3 regions of the Rhizobium sp. PRIMUS64 genome follow, and region 3 is predicted to be linked to each of the others. Evidence: predicted binding sites of a transcription regulator. Region 3 holds the regulator's gene; each other region holds the start of a gene.

Evidence for each region. Region 3 encodes LexA, which represses DNA repair genes until DNA is damaged. Its sites were predicted from a motif close to TGTTCNNNNTGTGTTCNG; they were not measured.
Region 1: recA (recombinase RecA) is a predicted target of LexA. The motif match lies at 1,439-1,456, and genes of this name have one in related genera.
Region 2: dnaE (DNA polymerase III subunit alpha) is a predicted target of LexA. The motif match lies at 1,123-1,140, and genes of this name have one in related genera.

Annotation. Positions count from the first base shown of each region.
Region 1 covers NZ_JALBGX010000142.1:13,385-16,486, reverse strand. Annotated here, with positions in the region: partial or broken gene MOV76_RS33065 (pseudouridine-5'-phosphate glycosidase) at 1-244, opposite strand, end outside; gene MOV76_RS33060 (carbohydrate kinase family protein) at 329-1,273, opposite strand; gene recA (recombinase RecA) at 1,503-2,597, shown strand; gene alaS (alanine--tRNA ligase) at 2,752-3,102, shown strand, end outside.
Region 2 covers NZ_JALBGX010000044.1:17,024-20,125, reverse strand. Annotated here, with positions in the region: gene MOV76_RS18470 (ABC transporter ATP-binding protein) at 1-296, shown strand, start outside; gene MOV76_RS18465 (DUF5680 domain-containing protein) at 408-872, opposite strand; gene dnaE (DNA polymerase III subunit alpha) at 1,377-3,102, shown strand, end outside.
Region 3 covers NZ_JALBGX010000170.1:5,814-8,915, reverse strand. Annotated here, with positions in the region: gene MOV76_RS35050 (ComEC/Rec2 family competence protein) at 1-1,357, shown strand, start outside; gene lexA (transcriptional repressor LexA) at 1,338-2,057, opposite strand; gene MOV76_RS35040 (VOC family protein) at 2,256-3,102, shown strand, end outside.

The sequences.
Region 1 (3,102 bases), on a different contig from region 3:
CCAATTCCGCGGCTTCAAGACCGATATGCAGCGTGCCGTGAATGACGGCGATCGTTGCCGGCACCGCACCCTGTTCGCGGATGATCGCCTCGACGCTACGGGCCATCTCGATATTGCCGGGATAGGGCATGCCGTGGGTGATGATGGTCGATTCCAGCGCCACCACAGGCGCGCCGCGCTGCTTGGCGCTGGCGACTTCCTTCGAATAGGCGATCGGTAAAAGAGGGGAGATGGGCTTAGTCATGGTCTGGTCCTGTGATCGACAGAGCATGATGCTGAAAAGTGCGAGCGGTTTTCGGCATCATGTTCAACTATTTAATTGGCTGCTTCAATGCAGAATTCTGATCTGGGGAACAAGGGCAAGCGCCTCATTCAACAGCTCGGGCGTCAGATTTTCGTTGACGGCGTGCCGCGATTGCACGGTCAGTGTGGCGGCCGCGGTGCCGTGGCGGATGGCTTCTTCGAGCGGCAAGCCTGATATCAAGGCGGCGAGTGTGCCGGCCGCAAGAGAATCGCCGGCACCCGTAACATCGGCGACGGTGTCGGCGATCGGCGGCTGCAACGTCACGGCGCGGCCATCGCAAAGCGCGACGAGCTCGCGCCGGCCGCGGGTGACGACGGCGTTCCTGATGCCGATCTCATTCAGCAACGGCGGCCAGCCGGCAGCCTCTTCCGGCCGCTCACCGGCAAGGGCGGCAGCTTCAGCCTCATTCAGGAACAGGTAATCAATATCCCCGATGCAGGGTTTCAGCCTGACGACCTTGGCCGGCGAGATGGCGATTGCCGCAACGGGCTTCGCGAGCGCATGCGCCTTTGCGACGATCGCCGCGATCGTCTCTTCCGGCAGGTTGGCGTCAAAGAGGATGAAATCATGGGCGGCGAAGGCCTCCCGCACCCAGCGGATGGAGAGACGCCGCGGCACGAAGAAGCGGTAGAGATCCATGTCGGCAAGGGCGATCACCAGATTGCCGTCCTTCTCGATGATCGCCGTGTAGCTCGGCGTCTTGCGGTCGAGGAAGACGAAAGGCCGGTCGTCGATGCCGGCGAAATCGGCAGCTTCTCCAACCGTCTCGCCCATCGGATCGCCGCCGCGCGGCGAGATCATCGTCACCTGAAAACCGAGCCTTGCGAGGTTGCGCGCCGCATTGAAGCCGCCGCCGCCCGGCTCCTCGAACCAGGTGCCGGGATTGCTGGCGCCAGGCGCCGTCTCGCCCGAGATTCGGCCACGCCGGTCGATATGCGCACCGCCGAGAACAAGAATCTTTTTCTTCATCCGATCCGCTCTCCCGATGCCCGAAGGACGAATCGATACGGTGCGCCCTGCCGCGGCCGAGTCGGCACTTTTGGCCTAAGTCGTTGCTTTTCATTGATAAAACAAATGCAGAACACGTGTCGTTTTACCTTTTTCTTTCAACTATTTGATCGCCTATTGCGAGAATGGAACAAATAGGGTACAAACTCGACATTGCTTGAGCGGCTTCAATAACCTAAAGGTGGATCGGATGTCTCAGAATTCATTGCGGCTGGTAGAGGACAAATCGGTGGACAAAAGCAAGGCGCTTGAAGCGGCACTCTCACAGATAGAGCGGTCGTTCGGCAAGGGCTCGATCATGAAACTCGGCTCCAACGAGAATGTTGTCGAGATCGAGACGATCTCGACCGGCTCGCTTGGCCTCGATATTGCACTCGGCGTTGGTGGCCTGCCGAGGGGCCGCATCATCGAGATCTACGGGCCGGAAAGCTCCGGTAAGACGACGCTTGCACTGCAGACGATTGCCGAAGCGCAGAAGAAGGGCGGCATCTGCGCCTTCGTCGATGCCGAACATGCGCTCGATCCCGTCTATGCCCGCAAGCTTGGCGTCGACCTGCAGAATCTTCTGATCTCGCAGCCCGATACCGGCGAGCAGGCGCTCGAAATCACCGATACGCTGGTGCGCTCCGGCGCCGTTGACGTTCTCGTCGTCGACTCGGTCGCCGCACTGACGCCGCGCGCCGAAATCGAAGGCGAAATGGGCGACAGCCTTCCCGGCCTGCAGGCACGACTGATGAGCCAGGCGCTGCGCAAGCTCACCGCTTCGATCTCCAAATCGAACACCATGGTTATCTTCATCAACCAGATCCGCATGAAGATCGGCGTCATGTTCGGTTCGCCGGAAACGACGACGGGCGGCAATGCGCTGAAGTTCTATGCTTCCGTGCGCCTCGACATCCGCCGCATCGGGGCGGTCAAGGAGCGCGAAGAGGTGATCGGCAACCAGACCCGCGTCAAGGTCGTCAAGAACAAGATGGCGCCGCCCTTCAAGCAGGTCGAGTTCGATATCATGTATGGCGAGGGTGTCTCCAAGACCGGCGAACTGGTCGATCTCGGCGTCAAGGCCGGCATCGTCGAAAAGTCGGGTGCCTGGTTCTCCTATAACAGCCAGCGTCTCGGCCAGGGCCGTGAAAACGCCAAGACTTTCCTGCGGGACAATCCGGATCTCGCCCGCGAGATCGAACTGTCGCTGCGCCAGAATGCCGGCCTGATCGCCGACCGCTTCCTGCAGAATGGCGGACCGGACCCGGATGACGGCGATGGCGATGCCACTGCGGAAATGTAATTTTCGCGCTTAAACTCATCGGACAGTTCCAACCGGCCGCATTCCTGATGAGAATGCGGCCGGTTTTGTTTGTCTGCTGGACAGTGGCGGGGGCGAACGTTAAAAGCCGATGAATTTAAATTTACCTGCCTCCGGCAGCATTGAAGGGCATAGCATGAGCGGTGTGAACGATATCCGGTCGACCTTCCTCGACTATTTCAAGAAGAACGGCCATGAGATCGTTCCGTCGAGCCCGCTCGTGCCGCGCAACGACCCGACGCTGATGTTCACCAATGCCGGCATGGTGCAATTCAAGAACGTCTTCACCGGCCTCGAAAAGCGTCCCTATTCGACGGCGACGACTTCGCAGAAATGCGTGCGGGCCGGCGGCAAGCACAACGACCTCGACAATGTCGGCTATACTGCACGCCACCTGACCTTCTTCGAGATGCTCGGCAACTTCTCCTTCGGCGACTATTTCAAGGAGAATGCGATCGAGCTTGCCTGGAAGCTCGTCACCGAAGGC
Region 2 (3,102 bases), on a different contig from region 3:
TTCTCGATTATATGCGCATCGGCCATCGTGGCTCGCATCGCCCGGGCGAGCTTTCCGGCGGCGAGCAGCAGCGCGTTGCGATTGCCCGTGCCGTCGCCAATGCGCCGACTCTTCTTCTTGCCGACGAGCCGACCGGCAATCTCGATCCCGAAACGGCAAGCTACGTCTTCGATGCGCTGGAAGCGTTGGTGCGTCAGTCCGGCCTTGCTGCCCTCATCGCCACCCATAATCACGAGCTCGCCCGCCGCATGGATCGCCGCGTGACGATCTCTGACGGCAAGATCGTCGATTTCTGATGCATGTCGCCCAAAAGCCTGCAGTGGTTTTGGGATAACGACATGCATAAATCAGAGACTTAATGTGCATCGCATGAATCCAGATTGACGCGATGCGCTTTAAGGCTGTGATCAGGGCACGATCAGCCCGCCGCGATAATCAAGCGCATAGGCCTTCTGGCCGCCGACCATGATGCATTCGTGGCCGCTGAACCGCTCGCAGCAGCCTTCGTTGCGATCGAGATAGCGGCCGAAAGGATGGTCGAATTCCATTCCGCCAAGAAATCGGCCCTCTCGATACATCGCCGAAAGTGCAGCCTTGATCACCGTCCCGGCTACTGTGCCGTCGATGAGCTTCGGCGCGATGACGCAGCCGAAATAATTCATCGCCCAGATGGGCTCGTCGGCAAGCCACACCACCTCCTGTCCGGCGAAATCGGTGCCGCCGAAATAGCTGTCGAGATAGCGCCAGTCGCCGCGTTCGTAACCGATATCGTGGGAGCTCGGCCGGCAGGGTACGCGCGCCACGCCGCCGCCGACATAGGTCGCAGCCTTCGCCTCCACGACGAATTCGTTCAGCATCGGAATATCGAACATCTCGTTCTCCTCTTCTCGGCTGGATGCTGGCAAATATGCTGCGAGGTGTAAAGAACAAAAGAGGAACAAAGATTTGAAATAAACGGGTCGCCTCGAGGAGGCTGGCCGTCTAGGCGCCATGACCGATCTGTGGCAGGCCAGAAGGGACAGCTGCCGCCCATATCATCGGGTACTGGCTCCCAGCGATTCGAAGGTGCGCATCCCGGCATTTTTCAAACACAAGAAAGAAGGAAAAGATTCCTGTTGACAACAGAACATACATGGAACAAATTGACAACATAACGAGTAAAGGAGAGCCCGATGACTGACATGATCCGTGATATCGCAGCATTCACCTCCATCGCAATGTTCGTTGCCAGCTTCTCGCTCATCGTCATGGCGCTCTAAAGTTTTCAGGGGACTGCATGGCAATCATGCGGCCCGGATGCGGGACTTCTTCTGGACATCATCGCCCTCTATGCCGACAATGCGTCCGATTCATTCGGGTGATTGGGAAGGCATGTCATGGCGGATACGGCAAAGGGTTCAACGGGTGAGGCGACCGGCGGCACGCCGGGCTTCATCCACCTGAGGGTCCATTCCGCCTATTCGCTCCTCGAGGGCGCACTGCCGCTGAAGAAGATCCTCTACAAGGCGACCGGCGACAGCCAGCCGGCGATTGCGATTACCGACACCAACAATCTGTTCGTCGCCCTCGAATTCTCCCAGAAGGCGATGGAGGATGGCCTGCAGCCGATCATCGGCTGCCAGGTCTCGATCGACATGGAAGACGGGTTGGAAACGGAAAAGCGCGGCGGCCAGCAGGCCCTGGTCAAGCTGCCGGCGATCGTTCTTCTCGCTGCGACGGATGCCGGTTACGAAAGGCTGGTCGATCTCGTCAGCCGCGCCTATCTCGGCGGCGAGAGCAATCAGGCCGTTCATATCAGTGCCTCCTGGCTGGAGGAGGCAGGCACGGAAGGGCTGATCGCATTGACCGGCGCCCTGACCGGGCCGGTCGACGTGGCGATCAAGGAAGGCCATCCGGCCCAGGCGGAAGCCCGGCTGCTGACGCTGAAGCGTCTCTTCGGCGACAGGCTCTATGTCGAGCTGCAGCGGCACGGCACTTACGACAAGCGGCACGAGCAGAAGATTGTCGGGCTCGCCTATGCCCACGACCTGCCGCTGGTTGCGACCAACGAGGCGTTCTTTCCGACACGCGACGACTACGACGCCCATGATGCGCTGATGGCGGTCGCGCACAACGCCATCGTCTCCGACGACAGCCGCTTCCGGCTGACGCCGGATCATTATCTGAAGAGCCGGGCCGAGATGGCCAAGCTCTTCGCCGACCTGCCGGAAGCGCTGGAAAATACGATCGAGATCGCGAGGCGCTGCTCCTTCGTGCTGAAGACGCGAAAGCCGATCCTGCCGCGCTTCACCGGTGCGACCGACGATGCCGAGGAGGCCGAGCGCGCCGAGGCGAGCGAGTTGCGTCGCCAGGCGGTCGAAGGGCTGGACATGCGGCTTTCGACGCTCGGCATGTCGCCGGGTTACGAGGAGAAGGATTATCGCGAGCGGCTGGAATTCGAGCTCAGCGTCATCGAGCGCATGCGTTTCCCCGGTTACTTTCTGATCGTTGCCGACTTCATCAAATGGGCCAAGCAGCATGACATTCCGGTCGGTCCCGGCCGCGGGTCGGGCGCCGGTTCGCTGGTCGCCTATGCATTGACGATCACCGACGTCGACCCACTGCGTTTTTCGCTGCTGTTCGAGCGCTTCCTCAATCCGGAACGTGTCTCGATGCCCGACTTCGACATCGACTTCTGCCAGGATCGCCGCGAAGAGGTGATCCGCTACGTCCAGGCCAAGTATGGCCGCGAGCAGGTGGCGCAGATCATCACCTTCGGTTCGCTGCAGGCGCGCGCCGCCCTTCGCGACGTCGGCCGCGTGTTGGAAATGCCCTATGGCCAGGTCGACAAGATCTGCAAACTGGTGCCGAACAATCCCGCCAATCCGACGCCGCTGTCCAAGGCGATCGAGGAGGAGCCGAAGCTGCAGGAGGAGGCGGCGAAAGAACCTGTTGTCGCGCGGCTGCTCGACATCGCCCAGAAGATCGAGGGGCTTTATCGCCATGCCTCGACACATGCCGCCGGCATCGTCATCGGCGACCGGCCGCTTTCCAAGCTGGTGCCGATGTATCGCGATCCGCGCTCGGACATGCCGGTCACCCAGTTCAACATGAAATGGGTGG
Region 3 (3,102 bases):
TGCCGGCGCGCTCATCGCCGTCACGGCCTATTTCCTGATCTCCGGCTTTGCCGTCTCGGCCGAACGCGCCTTCATCATGATGGCGATCATGTTGATTGCCGTCTTCTTCGACCGGCCGTCGATCAGCCTGCGCAATGTCGCTCTCTCGACGCTCGTCATTCTCGCCATTTCACCGTCCGAGGTCTTGGGTCCGAGTTTCCAGATGTCCTTTGCCGCGACATTGGCGTTGGTATCTGGCTACCAGCTGTGGAAGGACCGGCGCGTCCGCGAAAACGCTTTCCTGAAGCTGCCGGTTTTTCGGCCCGTCGTTACGGTTGCGGGTTTCTTCGGCGGCGTCTTCCTGACCTCGCTGATCGGCGGCTTTTCCACCGCGCTGTTTTCGATCGAGCATTTTCATCGCCTGACTGCCTATGGCCTGCCGGCAAACCTCGCGACGATGCCGATCATCTCCTTCATCATCATGCCGGCCGGGTTGCTGGCGATGCTGCTCATGCCTTTCGGTCTGGACGTTTTGCCTTGGAAGGTCGTCGGATTCGGCCTCGATCTGGTGATCGCGATCGCAAAGACGGTGTCCGGCTGGGGTGGCGACATCGGCATCGGCCGCTTGCCCGCTTCGTATTTCGCGATAGCCGTCGCAGGCTTTCTGCTGCTGACGCTGCTCCGCACCCGGCTGCGCCATATCGGCACATCGATCATCGCGGTGTCGACGCTCGTCCTCTTGCTTCTGCCGGTTCCCCGGCCGCCGGATCTGGCGATTTCGGAGGATGGTGGTCTCGTCGCAATCGTCGAGGCGGGGGCCATGGCTTCCAACCGTGGAAGACCGCCGGATTTCATCTTCGACCAGTGGCAGAGAGCGCTGGTCCTGCCGACGCATCACCCGCCGAAGATGCTGGATGGTCCTGTTCTTCCGCCGGAGGGAGAAGACCGCCGCGTCAGGCTTTCCCGCGATCAGCAGAACGAAGCAAGGTCGGCGATGCGGGCGGCTGCAGCGGCCGGTGAAGCAAACCGCTTTTCCTGCGTCAAGAAGGCCTGGTGCACATCAAGGCTTGGCAATGGTCACGTGGTTGCTGTCATCGACAATGCCGCCTATCTCGGTCCAGCATGCGACGCGGCCGATATCGTCGTGACGTCGGTCCGCCTGCGCTTCAACAGCTGCCGCTCAGGGGCGACGCTCTTCACCGGCGAAACGCTGCGCAGGACCGGTTCCGTCGAGTTGCGCTTCGCCGACGCCGGCCTGGAGGTCGCAACCGCATTCGATGCATTGTCGCGGCCATGGATGCGGCATCGCGCCTATGACTGGCGCAGCAACAGTTTTGCCGAATCTAGAATGCCTGATGTCAGTGATAGCGGCGAATGAGGCCGACGAGCTTGCCCTGAACCTTGACGCGGTCCGGCCCGAAAATCCGGGTCTCGTAAGCCGGGTTGGCCGCCTCCAGCGCGATCGAGGCGCCTTTGCGGCGGAAGCGTTTGAGTGTCGCTTCTTCGTCGTCGACGAGAGCAACGACGATGTCACCAGGACTTGCGGTGCTGCCGTTGCGAATAATCACGGTGTCGCCGTCGAAGATGCCGGCGTCGATCATCGAATCGCCCTTGACCTCGAGCGCATAATGTTCACCGGAACCGAGCATGTCGGCCGGAACGACGATGTCGTGGGTGTTGTTCTGGATCGCCGAGATCGGAACACCGGCGGCGATACGGCCCATGACCGGCACGGAGACCGAGTTGCCGTTGTCGGCGACGGGTTTTGCGGGAGCAGGAGTGGCGACCGGCTGCGGCTTGCCAAGGCTGCCCTCGATGACGCTGGGCGAAAAGCCCCGCCGGGGCTGAATGCTGGGGCTGTAGGCCTCCGGAAGCTTGATAACCTCGAGCGCACGGGCGCGGTTCGGTAGGCGGCGAATGAAGCCACGTTCCTCGAGCGCCGTAATCAGCCGGTGAATCCCGGACTTGGAAGCGAGGTCCAGGGCATCCTTCATTTCGTCGAAAGATGGCGGAACGCCGGATTCCTTCATGCGCTCATGAATGAAAAGGAGAAGCTCCTGTTGTTTGCGCGTGAGCATCGACGTTGTGACCTCGTGATTGAAACAAATCCAGAACAGACACTATATGTTCCATATGTGTTCCGCAAGTAGCTAAATTTCCGTAAAACTTGGCGCCAACTCGTTGAGATTTTTATTTTCATTCGCCGGATTGGGACACATCTCTTGCATTGAGGGGCGCGCCATCGCACATCTCTTGCCGTTTCCAGGAGGGATATCATGAACGAGCGTTCCGCCAAGCCGCACCCGCTGGATCATGTGGTGCTGCCCGTCGTCAATATCGATCTGGCGCGCGAGAGGCTTGGCAAGCTCGGCTTCACCGTTGCCGCCGATGCACGCCATCCCTTCGGAACGGAAAACGCCTGCGTCTTTTTTGCCGACAAGACCTATCTGGAGCCGCTCGGGATTGCGAGTGTCGAGGAGAGCGAGGCCTCAGCGCGGCAAGGCAATGTTTTCACCGCCCGCAACCGGGCCTTCCGCTTCCGCTGCGGCGAGGAGGGGCTTTCGGGGCTTGCTTTCGGCAGTAAGGATGCCGGCATCGATCATCAGAACTTCGTCGGCAACGGATCGAGCGCCGGCGAGATGCTGCAGTTCACCCGGCCGATGACGATGCCGGACGGTTCTGAGAGCATCGCCGGCTTCAAGCTGGCTTTTGCCGGCGACCTGCGAGCGCCCGATCTCTTCCTTTTCAGCGTCGAACGCGTCAATCCGCTGCCGGCCGACCGCGGCGCGCTGGAGACGCATGCCAATGGCGTCACCGGCATTGCCGAGATCGCGCTCTGCGCGCCTGATGCCGCCGCTTTCGGAGCCTTCGTCGGCCTTGCCGTGGCGCAGGCGGCAGTCGAGAAAACCGGTTTTGGCGTCAATGTTGCTGCTTCGAACGCGAAAATCAGCCTGATGACGCCGGAAGGGCTAGAAGCCTATTTCGAGATCGCCGGCTCATCCGCCGATCGCGGCCTGCGTGGCCGGGCAATCCTCTTCATTGTCGCCGATCTTGCCGTGACAGAAGCGCATTTGGCTGCTAACGGGGTGACATACACGCGCAAGAACAATCGCATTCTGGTGA